3 regions of the Priestia sp. JV24 genome follow, and region 1 is predicted to be linked to each of the others. Evidence: riboswitches for the same ligand, from Rfam matches in the RefSeq annotation. Region 1 holds a riboswitch; each other region holds the start of a gene.
The links. Region 1 has a riboswitch for thiamine pyrophosphate ahead of thiT (energy-coupled thiamine transporter ThiT). Riboswitches for the same ligand answer to the same signal wherever they lie in the genome.
Positions count from the first base shown of each region.

Region 2: another riboswitch for thiamine pyrophosphate. It lies ahead of tenA (thiaminase II); the one in region 1 lies ahead of thiT (energy-coupled thiamine transporter ThiT).
Region 3: another riboswitch for thiamine pyrophosphate. It lies ahead of OK414_RS02605 (thiamine phosphate synthase); the one in region 1 lies ahead of thiT (energy-coupled thiamine transporter ThiT).

Region 1 is NZ_JAPCIN010000016.1:172,842-176,713, reverse strand. It holds gene OK414_RS13335 (amino acid permease) at 1-991, opposite strand, end outside; lysine riboswitch at 1,094-1,278, opposite strand; TPP riboswitch at 1,453-1,553, shown strand; gene thiT (energy-coupled thiamine transporter ThiT) at 1,586-2,194, shown strand; gene OK414_RS13325 (ethanolamine ammonia-lyase reactivating factor EutA) at 2,351-3,769, shown strand; gene OK414_RS13320 (ethanolamine ammonia-lyase subunit EutB) at 3,796-3,872, shown strand, end outside.
Region 2 is NZ_JAPCIN010000015.1:315,982-319,853, reverse strand. It holds gene OK414_RS10955 (sodium-dependent transporter) at 1-779, opposite strand, end outside; gene OK414_RS10950 (hypothetical protein) at 956-1,138, opposite strand; gene OK414_RS10945 (TspO/MBR family protein) at 1,441-2,187, opposite strand; TPP riboswitch at 2,414-2,511, shown strand; gene tenA (thiaminase II) at 2,607-3,296, shown strand; gene OK414_RS10935 (aldehyde dehydrogenase) at 3,325-3,872, opposite strand, start outside.
Region 3 is NZ_JAPCIN010000009.1:71,689-75,560, forward strand. It holds gene OK414_RS02585 (amino acid ABC transporter substrate-binding protein) at 1-229, opposite strand, end outside; gene OK414_RS02590 (fluoride efflux transporter FluC) at 554-970, shown strand; gene crcB (fluoride efflux transporter CrcB) at 971-1,360, shown strand; gene OK414_RS02600 (hypothetical protein) at 1,408-1,623, shown strand; TPP riboswitch at 1,785-1,886, shown strand; gene OK414_RS02605 (thiamine phosphate synthase) at 2,008-2,631, shown strand; gene thiO (glycine oxidase ThiO) at 2,615-3,742, shown strand; gene thiS (sulfur carrier protein ThiS) at 3,739-3,872, shown strand, end outside.

The DNA.
Region 1 (3,872 bases):
TATTTACTTTTGCTAAGAACCTTGGTGCTTTTCCATCTTTCGCTAAGTTCCACAGCATACGCGTAGAAGCATACATACCTGAGTTACCAGCAGATAAAACGGCTGTTAAAATAACGGCATTGATAGCTGATGCTGCAAACGCCAGACCTGCTCGTTCGAATATTAAAGTAAATGGACTTACTCGCACATCATCACTTGCTAATGAATCGGCTGTGTATGGAATAAGCATCCCAATAACAAAAATAGCTAAAATATAAAATAACAAGATGCGCCAGAAGACTTGTTTAACTGCGCGAGGAACCGTTTTTTCCGGATCTTCACTTTCTCCAGCTGCGACTCCAAGCAACTCTGTTCCTTGAAATGAAAAACCAGCAGCCATAAAAATACCTAAGACAGTAAAGAATCCACCGTGAATGGGTCCATCACCAAGCGTGAAGTTTTTAAACCCTGGTGCTTCATTGTTAAAGATACCAAAAATCATCATAATGCCAATAACTAAAAAGATGATAACCGTTACTACTTTAATTAACGAAAACCAAAATTCAGATTCACCAAATCCTTTTACAGAAAGGTAGTTAAGCCCAAACATAATTAATAAAAACAGGGCACTCCATAAAATAGAAGAAGAGTTTGGGAACCAAAATTTCATAATAAGGGCTCCAGCGGATAATTCAGCTGCAATTGTAATAGCCCAGTTGTACCAATAGTTCCATCCGAGAGCGAAACCAAAGGATGGATCTACAAAACGAGATGCATACGTACTAAACGAACCAGCTTCAGGCATATAAGCTGCGAGCTCCGCTAGGCTGGTCATCAAAAAGTAAACCATGACGCCAATGATAGCGTAAGCTAAAAGCGCTCCCCCAGGTCCTGCTGTGTGAATTGCTCCACCACTTGCTAGGAATAAGCCGGTTCCGATGGCTCCTCCTAATGAAATCATCGTTAAGTGGCGAGATTTCAACCCACGTTTTAATTCTTGTTGCTCTTGCATAGATAAATACTCCTTTCGAATGTACGGAAAGAGACGGGATAACATAAAAAAAGCCCGCAGTATATGTGCGCGCTTTTAAATCTGAAAACCGCGTCAACCTTCCGTGAAGATAGCTCTTCACATCACTCGCATGATGTGACAGTTCTGTTCCTGTTCGGAGACAGCCCCAGCTTAAATCAACCGAGAAGTGATCTAAACTTCGGCAATTTTTCCTTTCAAGCAACATCCTCAATGTTCTCTGCATTTCCGTTACTTTACTATTAAAAACTGCGACCTCTACCTCATCGATTAGGATGAGGGTTTTTTATATTCAATTGACATAAAAGAAGTATACCAAATACTAAAACGATTGTCATTATAAAAAATAGATTCAGAAAATAGAAACATCTTTGAAATCTCTCGAATCTATTTTGTTACATATGGTATAATGAATGTTGTCATAATACTACATAAATATCCGAACGTACCACAGGGGGAGCCGCCGTGCTGAGAGTGAACAAATTGTTCAGACCCTTCGAACCTGTTAGTTAACGCTAGCGCAGGAATGTGGGAATAGTAGCATATATTTGCTTACTCCTGTGTAAACCGTTTGATATGAATGATTCAAAAACAGGAGTGAGAAACGTGAATAAAGCATTACCTTTACAGGCTAAAATTGAAATAGCTATTTTTGCAGCATTGGCTTTTTTAATTGATCTTTTACCTTCTATAAAAATTGCAATAGGCGTAAGCATTTCGTTCTCTATGGTTCCTATTTTTATTATGTGCTTTCGATGGGGAGTCAAAGGAGGAGCTTTATCCGGATTTTTATGGGGAATATTGCAATTAGCTTTAGGAAATGCATATATTTTAACCCCATTGCAAGCTTTTATAGAGTATGTTATCGCTGTTACCTTTATTGGATTTGGCGGGATTTTCTCTAGTTCTATTAAAGGATACTTAGCTAATAATCAAAGATCAAAAGCTTTCTTTTTTATTATTTTATCTTTAATTATAGGAAGTTTCGCTCGTTATTTTTGCCATTTCATTGCAGGCTTAATATTTTGGGGATTTGCTGCACCAAAAGGAATGCCTGTCCTATGGTATTCTTTCTCGATGAACGGGATTTCGATGATTGGGTCGTTGCTATCATGTCTAGTTATCCTTTCACTGTTAATTCCATCCGCATCAAGAATGATTGTAACTAAATCACACTCATCATAAGCAAAAAGACTAAATCTACCAAGATTTAGTCTTTTTTGTCATTTGTCACCTTTGTTTACACAAAAGTGTGTCAGGTTTGATAACATAGTTAGTGAAATATTCAAAAAACTGTTTTATGATAATCACCATATTCAAACGAGATAAGGGATTGATAGCATGCTACAGAAATGGATAACGAGCATAGGTTTAGATATCGGAACAAGCACAACAAAGCTGATTGTAAGCAAGCTGTTAATAGCAAATCAACAAAATCAGTTTACGCTGCCAGGCTGTCAAATTATTGATCGTCGCGTAACGTATGCAAGTTCTATCTATACCACCCCTATGCTAAACGAGGTTGAAATCGATGTTCAAAGATTAACGGTACTACTAGAACAAGAGTATAAGAATGCAGGAATCTCCTTAGATCAAGTGGAGGCAGGTGCTGTGATCATTACAGGAGAAACGGCTAGAAAGCAAAATGCAGAAAGTATCCTTCACTATCTAGCCGAACATGCTGGGGATTTTGTTGTTGCAACAGCCGGCGCTGACTTGGAAGGAATGTTAGCAGCAAAAGGATCAGGAGCAATCCAACGTTCCGCTGAAACAAATGCAGTAATTGCCAATATTGATGTAGGAGGAGGCACTGCTAACATCGCTTTATGTCAAAATGGAAAAGTGATAGAAACGTTTACACTGCATGTAGGAGGAAGATTAATTCGGCTGAATTCAGACGGTTTTGTAACCTACATCTCATCTTATTTAACTGAATTTTTAAAAAATAATTCTTTAATACTGCGAGAAGGTGAAAAAGCAACATTTGAAAAGCTCTCGTCTATCTGTCAATTACTAGCTGAAGAAACCGTGAATTATGTAAAAGCGCTGAATCAAAATTCCACGCTTCTCGTTTCTCCTCATACAAGATCTTCTATACACCCCGAAACGATCATGGTTTCAGGAGGAGTAGGAGCAATGATGGAGAAGCAAAAGCCAAAAACAGTGGAAGAAGTGGCCATACATGGAGACGTTGGTCCGCTTCTAGCATATCATTTTCAATCCATCCAAGTATCTCAAGCCGCTGAGACAACGCGCGCTACTGTAATTGGTGCTGGTATGCAAAATACAGAGGTTAGCGGATCAACCGTATATATTGGGTCGAAGCGGCTGCCGCTGAAAAATATTCCGATTATAGAGATACCCGTTCAGCAAGAGGAGACGTGGAATCAGCAGCTGTTTCAAGAAAGAGCTCGAGCGTCATGTATGCAGGCTTCAACTATTTTCAGTGCAGAAGATCCTCCCGTTGCTATTGCTTTATCTCATTTTCCTTACTGCAGCTATAAGATGCTTCAAGAATTAGCAAAAATAATAAGCGCTGAATTTATTGCTTGTTTTAAGGGAGCTAAGTGCCTCGTTGTTCTATGCGAACAAGATATTGCAAAAGCTTTAGGACAAGCACTAGCTAAACAGAGGAAAGAGTTAGAAATTATTTGTTTAGATCAAATTGATTTTACGCATGGAGATTACATCGATCTAGGGTTACCAGTAGCTGGAGAAGCGATCTCCGTTTCCGTTAAAACGCTCGCTTTTTCATTGTAATCTACTAAATATACAAGGAGGAAACGATGTTTAAAACTACACGATTATTAGGAGAAACATTTTCATTTTATAGCTTAAAAGAAATCATGGCCAAAGCAAACGA
Region 2 (3,872 bases), on a different contig from region 1:
AGCAGCGAAACAAACAAGTTCAAAAGAGCAATAGTACCAGCTGAACGTGTCAAGCTTACTTTTTTCCCTAAATAAGAGCTATATGTCACCATGCAGGATAATCCCACGCAAAGCGAGAAAAACGACTGACCGAGCGCATAGAGAACAGATGCCCCTGTAATGGCTGAAAAATCCGGTTTCAAAAAGAACTTTACTCCGTCCATTGCTCCGTCTAATGTTAAAGAACGCACCACGATAATGATAAAACAGATAAATAACAGCGGCATCATGTATTTATTAGCACGCTCTATTCCTTTTTGTACGCCTTTTGAAATAACAAACACTGTAATTAATAAAAACAGCGCCTGTGCACCTAATACTACATAAGGTTGGCTAATGACGGCATTGAACAACGGGCCGTACTCTTTTCCGCTTAGCATACCGGTTACGCTCATAATCGTATATAAAATCACCCAGCCGCCAACGACGCTGTAAAAGGAAAGCAAAATGACACAGCTTAGTACTCCCAGCCTGCCAATCCATACCCAAGCGGATTTTGGAGCAATTGCCTTATAAGCACTAATCGCTTCTTTCCCCGTATGTCTTCCAATGATAAATTCTGCCAACAGAAGCGGCAATCCAATAAAAATCGTAAATAAAATAAACAACGCAAAAAACGCTCCACCGCCACTGGTTCCCGTTACGTATGGAAACTTCCATATCGCTCCTAGACCAATTGCTGCCCCAGCAGATGCTAAAATAAAACCGAGGCGTGAAGACCACTGATTTCCTTTACTCATATAATGTTACTCTCTCCTCTTCTAAACTCAAAACTCACCTGATTAGTACTGTACCATAAATGCAGAAGAAAATCATTCCCGTTTTACTTTTTTCTATAAAACGATATCTATATAGAATAGAAAAAATGAAGAAGCAGCTGCTTCTTCATTTTAAGTTTGATGTTTCTATTCAAAAATCATTCTCTGTACGATGATTCGTCTCCGCGATAGGCTTCTTGATTTGATATTTCTTCAATATGCATATGCCCTTCTCTCTCTAAACGAAGAACCGTACGCTCTGCATCTTCATAGCTCTCGCATGTCACTTGTTTATATTCCATATCATCTTTATCTGTGTAAGCAACTAAATATGTTTCCATTTTAACTCCTCCTATATAACCTATATGTAACGTATTTTGCCTTTTTCGTTTATTTCTAAACATATAGGCTCCAAACATAAAGCCTAGCATACTATAGTAGCGGAACTTCAATTTAAAAAAGTTGAATTTTTCATTATGCACCGATGCAATATGGAGGTTACACTTATGACATTTATTTTATCATTCGTACCAATTGTTGTTCCTTTTGGTATTTTAATTAGCTTAATTGCTTTTACAGCTGCTTTTTTACAATCAAAAGAGCATCATAAAAAGCTCTAGCTTACAAAAGCTAGAGCTTCTTTTTAAAAACGTCTATAGCGTTTAATCAATCCCACAATAATGGCAATTGCTAATAAAACAACTAAAATGATGACAGTAATGACAATTGGCTGATTTCCACTTTGCTTCACTGCAATGGCAATATAAGCCCAAATAAAAACAAGCGGATAAACAGCGTCTCGGTTTTTTAATGTAAACATAATGCCCAGCACAGCTCCTACCAGCAGCATAATAATCGTCCATGTTAACTCGTTTAAGCCAATCAAGTGCTGTATTCCATTTGCTTGAAATACGACAAACACATTGACAATAGTCGCAACAGAAATCCATCCAAGATAAAGCGAAATCGGCAGACGCATAAACCATGTCGTCATTCGAGAATGCTGAATAGTGGAATACACAATCATTAATGTGCCTAGAATAAAGAGCATAACTAAAAGAGATAACTTATAGTAATCGTTTTGGAAAATAAAGATCCACGCACTATTTAACAAACAGTTTAGAAAAAACCAAATGCCGATACGTGCATATATTTCCTTTTGATCTTCTCTTGCAAAAAATTGGCGTATAACCCAAATGGTTAATAATAAATAAATAACGCCCCAGATAGCAAAGGCATAACCCGCTGGTGTAAACAACGTAGGAACTTGCGCAGAAGCTTCTCCCGTTGTTTTGCCTCCTATTGGAATGGCATTTGCTAAATAATTCACAAGTAGTGTAATAGCCAAGCCTACTGTATTTAATACAGCATACAAACGAAATTTCGCCATTTTGTTCTCTCCTTTCTTCTATTTATATGGGAGTGTTTCGGAGACGAAAACGGCTCTTCCCTTCATTAATACCTCTTCTTCCCTAAAAATATGCATTTTTAACCAAAAATGATTAAAAACAGCTTTAAGAAATTTCCTCTTTAAGAAAGAAAAGTTGTTAGCACACAATTCCCCATAACGCTTTCTATTTTTCAGAATATATGGTAAGTTAAACGTAGATTAATAGGAAGTCCACTAGGGGTGCCACCGGCTGAGACAAGTTTTCTTGATCCCTTTGAACCTGATCTGGCTCATACCAGCGTAGGAAAGTGGCAATGTTCAGTTTTTTACTGTCCTTTGCCACTCCGTTTATAAACGGAGTGTTTTTTATTTCCTTTATGTGCTTGTTTGTGACTTCCTCATATTAAAGGAGGATTTTGATGTCATTTTCATCTCAATTAAGACAAGAAGCAAACTATATTTACGAAGCCATTTTTAACCATCCTTTTATTAAAGGAATTGCTGAAGGAAACGTGCCAAAAGAAGCGCTTATTCACTACGTTTCTCAAGATTACGAATACTTAACAGCATTTGTTCGCATTTACGGCGCTGCTTTAACAAAATGCCGCACGCGTACCGAAATGGAAGCCTTTAATGCCGGCATTTCTACGGTATTACATAGTGAAGTACACCCTCACAATAATTTTTGTGAAGTAGCAGGCGTACGTTATGAAGACCTTCACACTGAGACGCTTTCACCGACGGCCAGCCACTACATTAACCATATGACAAGTGTTGCGCATACAGGCAGCTTAGCAGAAATCATTGCAGTGCTTCTTCCATGTCCATGGACGTACGTTGAAATTGGCCAGCGCATTACAGAACAAGTAAATCCATCTCCTTCTCATCCTTTTTATGAATGGATTCAGTTTTATAATAATGAAGAAATGAATGGCACAACACAATGGTTTTGTAACAAGCTTGATGAACTCGCCGAACAAGCGACTGAAGAAGAACGTAACCGTATGAAAGATCACTTCATCAAAAGCTGTGAACTGGAGTATTTATTTTGGGAAATGGCATATACCCAAGAAAAATGGCCGCTTTCTCAGCTTTTACTTTCAAAATAACGAAAAAGCCTCCTATCAGGAGGCTCTTTTATTTCAATAGTTTTTTGATCATTTTCAAGCTTTGTTTTTCCGAAGGATAGCGGAATGACAAATCAAACTTGGTTGTTTGAGACAGCATGCTTTTAAAATGAGTGAATGTCTGAAAGCTGTCTTTTCCATGATATTGACCCGTGCCGCTTTCTCCCACTCCGCCAAACGGCAAATATGGCGTAGCGATATGCATAAGCGTATCGTTTATACAGCCTCCTCCAAATGAAAGGCGCTCCGTTATCACGTTTTGCACATCTTCACTTTCTGTAAATAAGTAAAGAGCTAACGGCTTAGCTTTTTCTTGAACTTTATGAATGACTTCGTCTAGTGTTTCATATTCAATCATAGGAAGAATAGGCCCAAAGATTTCTTCTTGCATAACATCTGATGTCCAGCTTACTTCACTTAACACCGTAGGTTCTATTGTTAGCGTGTTTTTATTGTACCTGCCTCCAACTATAGCATTTCCGTCTTTTAAAAACTCAACTAGCCGAGTAAAATGACGCTCACTGACAATACGGCCGTAGCGGTTGCTTTCAAGTGGAT
Region 3 (3,872 bases), on a different contig from region 1:
CTACATCAAACCCAGTTAGCTTTTGTTTGTCATCATGAAAAGTGAACGGAGGGTATGTACCTTCAGTTCCAATTGTTAATACGCCATCTTTTTTCACTTTATTATATAAATCCTCTTGTGAAGATTTATTGTCTCCATTGTTTGCTTCATTTTTTGAGCTAGAACCGCATGCGGCAAGCACAACTGTGAAAGCTAATAGTAGCGACAAAAGTGCAGCAAATTTCTTCATTTTCTAAACCCCCTAGTATTCTGATAGGAAATGATACTCTGTGATACTAAACAAGAACACAGCAAAAGTCAACAAAAAAAAACTTATACGATTAATGTGACTTAAAATAAGGGAAATATACCTTCTATACACGGTTTGTCATAAGGATACAGAAAGATTTTAAAATTTGGATTAAGTGGATTTTTAAGGGAGATTTGAGGAGTAAAAAGGAAGTTTCATGCGACGATTTTCTCTTTCATTTTTTCATGACTTTTGGTGCAATAAACATATAGTTAAATGTTAAGGTAGAAATAAATTCCTTATGGTACACTTAAAGAAGAATTTATGAAACGGAGCGATATGATGAAAGCCATAAACTTAATCTCAATTGCCTTTGGTGCTATCGCTGGTACATATGCACGTTATTTGCTGAATCTTTCCTTATTATATGCGGGCTACCCAATAGGAACGGTAATTGAAAACCTATTAGGAAGCTTCATACTAGGCCTATTAACAGGATTTTTTGTGTGGAAAAATCCAAAAGAATGGATAAAGCTTGGACTAGGAGTTGGCGTATGCGGCGGTTTTACAACGTATTCAACGTTTGCAGGAGACGTCATTTCTCTCACTCAGCGCCATTTATTTTGGGGAGCCATTTATGTAATGGTCTCTTTAGTAGGTGGAATCCTTCTTGCTTTAGCAGGCTATCTATGCGGTGAAGCGGCAGGGAAAAATTTAGTGAAAGTACATGAGGTGAAGTAAATGAGCATAGTGAGCTTGGCACTTGGCGGGGCAGCTGGAGGAATATGCCGTTATCTTTTGGGTTTAAAAGTTACAAAAACAGTTTCAAACCCTCCTTTTCCAGTATCAATGCTGTTTGTAAACTTGCTCGGTGCGTTTGGGCTTGGTCTTTTTTACGGTAGTTATTATGGAAAGGTTCCGAGTCATGCTTATGATGATTCAATATTTTTAATGATTGGCATTGGGTTTTTTGGTGCCTTTACCACTTTTTCAACGTTCAGTGTGGAAACCGTACAGTTAATTCGAGAAAAATCTTATCGGAAAATGCTGGCGTACGTGGGGATTTCAGCATTTGGAACAGTTGGTTTATTTACAGTCGGTTTACTGGCAGGAACATTTTTATTTAAGTAAAGAGAACGTTTCTAGTAGGGAAAAACAAAAAGACGGAGAAGTAGAGAATGGATAGAAAAGCAGAAGTTTGGAAATACATTTTGTTGATTGTAGCTGTTGCAGGTCAGATCATCGGTTTTTTATTTTTATTTATAAATGTTGTGGCGGCATTTATTTTTTACGGTTTTTATATTCTAACTTTTATTATGTTACTCCTGCTGTTTATATGGGATCGGAAAAAGGAAAAAGACAAGGAAGAATTTGACGACTATACCGATTACTAATCATATAAAAGCAGAATGATGCGGTGCGCCGGACCTCTTACTTAGTAAAGAAGCATAAAAGATACATCTATAAAAGGAAGAGAGCCGTAAGAGCATAAAGAGATATTGTATTTACATCTAGTTGTGTTATAATTTTAAGTGCGAAAACAAAATCAATAAATAGCAATCACTAGGGGAGCTTTTTGAAGCTGAGACGAATGTATTTCGGACCCTTTGAACCTGATCTGGTTTGGACCAGCGTAGGGAAGTGGCGATCATGTTTACATAACGATGCATGCTAACCACTCTACGTTGTAGAGTGGTTTTTTGTATGTAATAAAGCCCTCTACACAAGATGAGGTGATTGAAATTTCTCTTTATTCTGAATGGAAAGGTTTCGATCATGTGGATATTCCTAAATTTCATGTCATTACAACAGATAAGCAGCCAATCGAAGAGCTTCAAAAAGTTTTAACGGCTATCGCGCCTTTTACGGGCGCCGTTCATATTAGAGAAAAAGAGAAAACGGCAAAGCAGATTCAATGTTTACTAGAAAGCTTGCCATTTTGTCGCTCTAAAATTATTGTGAATGACCGAGTTGATGTAGCGCATGCTTTAAAAGTAAAAGGCGTACAGCTTGCTTATCATAGTTTAGACGTTTCGATTGTTATAGACGCATTTCCTTCTCTTATTGTCGGAAAATCAGTTCACTCTGTGGAAGAGGCTTTAGAAGCTGAAAAAGATGGTGCTCACTACATTCTATACGGACATATTTATTCAACACATTCAAAAAAAGGATTAAAAAGTCGAGGGGTAGCAGCACTAAAAGAAGTAGTAGATGCTGTGCAGATACCGGTTATTGCCATTGGAGGAATTACACCTGTAAATGCCAAAGAGGTGCTTCAAACAGGAGCACACGGTATAGCTGTGATGTCTGGTGTCATGCTTGCGCAAGATCCCCTCAAAGCGATTAAACAATATTCTCATATATGGACATCTGGAGGTGGAGAAAATGAAGCAGCATTATGATGTACTGTTAATCGGAGGAGGTATAATCAGCTCTTCTATCGCTTATCATTTGTCAAAACAAGGAGCGTCAGTAGCTATTCTTGAACGCAATCAAATTGGTTGTGAAGCTTCAAGTGCAGCCGCTGGTATTTTAGGTGCTCAAGCTGAAATTGATGAAGAAGGTCCTCTTTTAGACCTTGCTATTAAGAGCAGAAGCATGTTTCCTGAACTGGTGAAGGAACTAAAAGAAAAAACGGCCATCGACGTAGAGCTCATTCAAAAAGGCTTATTAAAAGTTGCTGTAACAGAAGAAGATGCACACGTATTAAAGAAAAAAGCCGCTCAGCACCACGGGTGGGATGAACATGTAAGATGGATCGATGTAAAAGAAGCGCGTTTGTTAGAACCCGGGCTCTCTCCAGACATATACGGAGCCATTACAATACCGGGAGACGGCCAGCTAGCTCCGGCTAAGTTAACGCAAGCTCTTGCTCATGGAGCCTTGTATCACGGAGCAGATGTATTCGAATACTGTGACGTTCATTCTCTTATTATGGAAAGTGAAACAGTAAAAGGTGTACAGACGTCCAAAGGCTCTTTTTATGGAGAAAAAGTAGTTATCGCAGCAGGCTCATGGGCTAAACGCTTTATTTCTTCTGAACATTTAGGTCACGTGTTTCCCGTAAAAGGGGAGTGTATTGCTCTTCGAAGTCATAAGCCGCTGCTTTCTAAAACGATTTTTTTAGATGAAGGTTTTTACTTAGTGCCTAAGACTGGTGGAAGAATCGTAATCGGGGCAACTAAGTTACAGCATGACTTTACCAAGACGGTTTCTGCACAAGGTATTCAATTTTTGCTGAATAAAGCTTCGGCGCTTCTGCCAGCTATTAAAGAAGCCACATTTGAAAAAGCATGGGCTGGTCTTCGTCCGCAAACAAATGATGGCTGGCCTTATTTAGGAGAGCATCCTGAAATAGCGAATCTACACATGGCGTTTGGCCACTACCGAAACGGTATTTTATTAAGTGCTGCAACTGGAAAAATTATGGCTGATGCTTTGTTAGGGAAAAAGCTGAATCATTCATTTTTTACATCATTTCAGCTAACAAGAGTAATGGAGGGAGTTCATTGAATCTAATCATTAATGGTAAGACCGTTACTTTTGGAGATGAAATTGAAACGGTCGAGCACTTGTTGCAGGCTCAGAACCTGCATGAACGAGTGGTAATTGTTGAGCTAAACAAGAACATTTTGCAAAAAGA